DNA from 2 places in the Marinicellulosiphila megalodicopiae genome. Region 1 is predicted to be linked to the other one. Evidence: predicted binding sites of a transcription regulator. Region 1 holds the regulator's gene; the other holds the start of a gene.
What was found. The regulator LexA, encoded in region 1, represses DNA repair genes until DNA is damaged. The targets are predictions, from matches to a motif close to TACTGTNTANNTANACAGTA.

Region 1 (2,414 bases):
TATTAGGGTACTGATAGCTGGTACAAGCAATCGATAGTAAGCGTTCATCCACAATGGAAGTCTCAATATCTAAAGACATCACACAAAACTCAATGTGATCAAAATGATCCACAGATTTTAATTTTGGATTATGAATAACAGAAAAATTAGGATGGGATTTGCTTGGCCTGAACTTATTAGCAGAAGGTTGTGCTTCATTACATTGAATCATCGCACTTGCGTGAATGAAACGCTCCATTAAATATCGTGACGCAGGATTAACATCAGACTCAAATGTTTGAATATCAGCAGAGCTTAATGCTTGTCTAGCAAGGTAAATCTGCTTTTGACTATTAAAATAGATGGCGCAAACCGGATTAAAATGAAAGCTTTGTAACTCAACCGGTTTAATCGACCAGCTTTGTTTGTTGGGTAATACTCGGGAGATAATATCAAAGGCTTGTTGTGAATGTTGCTGCTCAATAAAAAATAAAGGCTTCTCATCATCGATGATTACTTTGGCCACTTGGTCATGAGTTTTGAAATAAAAGGTTAACACCAATTGCTCGTTAATATCTTGCCAAGATTTTTGCAATAAAAAACCAGACAGAATATTAGACAAAACACACCTCTATTTTTAAATGGACAAATAAAAACAGATTAACAGAAAAATCATTAACCCATAAATAATAAAACCGCAAAATAACGAATTATTTGCGGTTAAGTAACATCTTGTAGCTGAGCCTATTGTAGCTGAGCCTAAGCGAATTCAGTTTATTTTGCTACTAATTTTAATTGTCATTAAATTTGTGCAGTTCGAGCCAAGAAATGTGAGTTTGCCTCTAAGTTAAGTAGTCTGTAAATACTTAGTATCTCCACCAATTCAGCTTGCGCCAAACTTTGTACAGGGCAAGGCTAAAAAATGTGAGTTTAAGTGTAAATACTCAGCACATCCTATGTTTCGCCTTGAGGGCCGACTATTCGTCGTTAAAGCTTGTTCCAGACAAGTTTTTAATCATTTTTTAAACGCAGTAATGTGCAAAGTTTGGTGTGATCTGGTTAGACTTGGCGTCTGATAACGCCTACATACACCCCTTCCACTTCAAAATGGCAAGAAGTTGTATCCACTTCAATCACATTAAACTCTTCGTTTTCTGGGTGCAGATATATCACATTGCCCTTACGTTCGTAGCGCTTAACCGTTACATCTTCATCAATACGCGCAATCACAATATCACCATTTCGAATGCGATCGGTTTTATGTACACCAATCAAATCATCTTCATAAATGCCAATATCTTTCATGCTCATACCCTGTACACGCAACAAGTAATCGGCGCTTGGGTAAAACATATTACCGGGCAAATTCAAATACTCATCAATATGCTCAGTGGCCAGAATAGGCGAACCTGCTGCCACACTACCAACAATCGGCAAGCCTTTATCTTTTTCAACAATCTTAATACCACGGCTAGCGCCCGGTAAAATCTCAATTGCTCCCTTACGCGCAAGGGCTTTAATGTGTTCCTCTGCGGCATTAGGAGACTTAAAACCTAAAGTCGTCGCAAGCTCAGCGCGAGTAGGAGGAAAACCGGTTTCTTCAATACTGGATTTAATTAAATCCAAAACCTGCTGTTGACGAGTAGTAAGTTTGATCATAAAAGCTCCAAAAGACTGTGAGTATATACATTGATGTAAGTATATACAGTAATCTGGTGATGTAAACATAGGATTTGAGTTTGTTGCTGGTTAAGTGTGTGCCACATTATAGTTTGGCCACCTGCTCAAACTATGGTGTGGATAAACAACAAGTTTGGCCAAATGAGTCTGAGTGTGAAATTCATAGTTTTAAGAAATAGTAATTTCTTTGAAGTTGAATGTTTGTTAATTGGGTTAGTTGCTAGCTCAACATTTTATTTTGATTAACAATTACAATCCTGTCCGAAAAAGGCCATCGATTTTCGGACAAATTTAATTTTTACAACTCACTAAAAGCCTTGATATTAAAGGCTATTAATTAAAAATGTTTAAGGGTGGGTGTTTGGATTTTCTTAAAAATACATCAAGCTTCTAATTTGGAAGTAGGGTTGATAAGCTCTAGAAATATCTTATAAATTTAAATGAGTGTCTCTTTTAAATTTGTCATGAGCAGCTACCCAATATTTACGTTGTGGAGCATAAAAAGTATAATCACGGCATTTACTCAATCCTTACCCAACTCTTACCTAATCCATCAATTTCTGCATATCTGGTATAAAATAAAATTATGAAAAAAAATAAAAAAGTACAAAAGCGATTTACAGGCCGAGGCCCAATTGCACGAAAGTTGATTGAATCAGCAGCAACACAATTAAAAAACAAAATTACCCACATCCAACAATGGCAAGAAGGGAAGTTTACTGCAGAGCAATATCAAAAAAGCATCGTCAGCGAAA
Region 2 (2,414 bases), 2.3 Mb from region 1:
TAAAATTGTGCCCATTGTATCTAGGCTTGTTTGAATGACTTTTGCATTGGCTTTTGCTTCTAAGCCACTTATTGATGTGTATATAAGTTGCTCTTCGCTGCTGTATTGTTTTGTGTCTTGATCAAACGGTACAGTCTGATTTAGGTTTACCTTGTCTTGATGTGTAATGCGATTATGCGTGTCAACATGAGTGGTTTGCATGTTCTGCGCATGATCAGTCATACGGGACATGGATTGTTTTAACCCTTGTATGCCAACAACTGATGTACCAGTATAATTCAGTGGGCTGGCAGAAAATAATGAGTTCATAAACCGCTCAAGAAAAAATTTAGCTCAACTTTAATATAGGCTTGGCTTTAATGGTTTGCACTGTTTTTTGTGTAACAAATTGTGTAGTAATAACCGTTTTGCCACAACCTTATAAGTAATTGTGCGAGAGTCAGCAATTTTTTTGCGCAAAGTTGTAAAAAAATGAGACTCGTGTAGTGTTTATGCACCTTTTTAGTTTGAGCATTAAATGCGCATGATGAGTATGATTCGATTATTTATTTTATCCTTATCTTTAATATTATTGAGTGTTGAAGCAGTTGCAGAAAAACCCCCATTACTTGATTTACGTCGTGAGTTTACTGTGTTTGATAATATTTTAACCTCTGCGCAACCGACTCGTTCTGAATTTGAATTAGCGGCACAAAAAGGGTTTAAAACGGTTATTAATTTACGTTCGCCAGGGGAGATTGGCTCGTGGAATGAACGAAAAAAAATTGAAGCACTGGGTATGCGCTATGTTTCTATACCCGTCAGTGGTTTAGATGATTTTAACATTAATACGTTAAATGAAATAAATGAGATCGTATTTGAAACGGCATTTGAAGCGAAAGGTTTTGTGTTAATTCATGACTCAAATGCAAATAGAGTGGGAGCATTGATGGCGCTTGAAGCATTTTTTAATCATGATATGTCAGTCCAAGAAGCAGTAGATATTGGTAAAAAAAGCGGAATGACAACTCTTGAAGATTATATCTTAACGTTATTATTCGATTCTGAATCCAGCTACGATGATGATTCAGATTTAGATGCTTTTGATGATTTATTCATGGAATAAACCCTTCGCTGATTAAAAATGCGCTTCATTGCGCATTTTTTACGCCTAAAGAAACGTGTTTTGGTCATGCTGCATAAAAAACACTGTATCTATCAACAGTACTCTATCCTTGCTAAGCGCGATTTAGTATGATGTGGTTTTTCAACTTTGAGTAAGTGTTTTGGCGATAATTTTAGGCATCGACCCTGGTTCTCGTAAAATGGGATATGGAGTAATTAATCAAGTGGGCAGTCGTCAAGAGTATATAGCATCCGGTTGCATTCGCCTTGAAAAGCTATCGTCGTTTCCTGAGCGTTTAGACGCTATTTTTGTGTATGTCTCAGAAGTTATTGAGCGATATTTACCTCAAGAATTAGCCATTGAAGAAGTGTTTATGGGGGTGAATGCGCAATCTGCATTAAAGCTTGGTCAAGCCAGAGGCTGCGCTATTGTAGCTGCAACCCAAGCAAGTATGCCTGTTTACGAATACGCAGCACGTAAAATCAAACAAGCAATTGTAGGAAACGGTAATGCTGATAAAACTCAAATGGGTTTAATGGTTAAACATCTATTAAAATTGCCAGGACTGCCTCAAGAAGATGCAGCCGATGCTTTAGCTATTGCTATGTGTCATGGGCATTCACGTCAACAATTATTACAAACCAACGGCGCTCGATTTGGGCGCAACGGTCGAATGAGTTTAAATAAATGATTGCACTAATAACAGGTCAGTTAATTCAAAAAAAATCCCCGGAAATTGTGGTAGATGTAAATGGTGTGGGTTATGAAATTTTAATCCCGATGACTACCAGTTACCAAATTGGATTAGTGGGCGCAAAGGTGACTTTGCATTGTCATTTGGTTGTACGTGAAGATGCTCAGCAGTTATTTGGTTTTTTTCAAATTCAGGATCGCGATTTATTTAGAATGCTAATAAAAGCAAACGGCGTCGGTCCCAAAATGGCATTGGCTATTTTGTCGACATTTGAAAGTGAAGAGTTTGTAAAATGTGTACACGCTAATGATGTTACTGGCATTGTTTCGGTGCCAGGTGTGGGTAAAAAAACCGCTGAGCGATTGTTAATTGAAATGCGTGATCGATTAAAAGATTGGCAAGTGGATCATTTGTCCACACCAATGGAGCAGTTTGTTGATGACAAAGAAAAACATCAAGCTTCTATTGTAATGAATGATGCGCAAAGTGCATTGATTGCTTTAGGGTATAAACCGGCTCAAGCTTCAAAAGCAGTACAAACTGTTTATAAAGATAATATGAGTGTCGATGAATTAATTCGCCATTCACTTAAACAAATATAAAGGTTAAAAATGA

Region 2: ruvC (crossover junction endodeoxyribonuclease RuvC) is a predicted target of LexA. The motif match lies at 1,187-1,206, and genes of this name have one in related genera.

The regions. Positions count from the first base shown of each region.
Region 1 is NZ_AP023087.1:914,422-916,835, forward strand. Features, by position in the region: gene TYM08_RS03830 (DNA polymerase II) at 1-601, opposite strand, end outside; gene lexA (transcriptional repressor LexA) at 1,039-1,638, opposite strand; gene TYM08_RS03840 (hypothetical protein) at 2,246-2,414, shown strand, end outside.
Region 2 is NZ_AP023087.1:3,269,193-3,271,606, reverse strand. Features, by position in the region: gene TYM08_RS14150 (hypothetical protein) at 1-309, opposite strand, end outside; gene TYM08_RS14145 (hypothetical protein) at 518-1,105, shown strand; gene ruvC (crossover junction endodeoxyribonuclease RuvC) at 1,266-1,796, shown strand; gene ruvA (Holliday junction branch migration protein RuvA) at 1,793-2,401, shown strand; gene ruvB (Holliday junction branch migration DNA helicase RuvB) at 2,411-2,414, shown strand, end outside.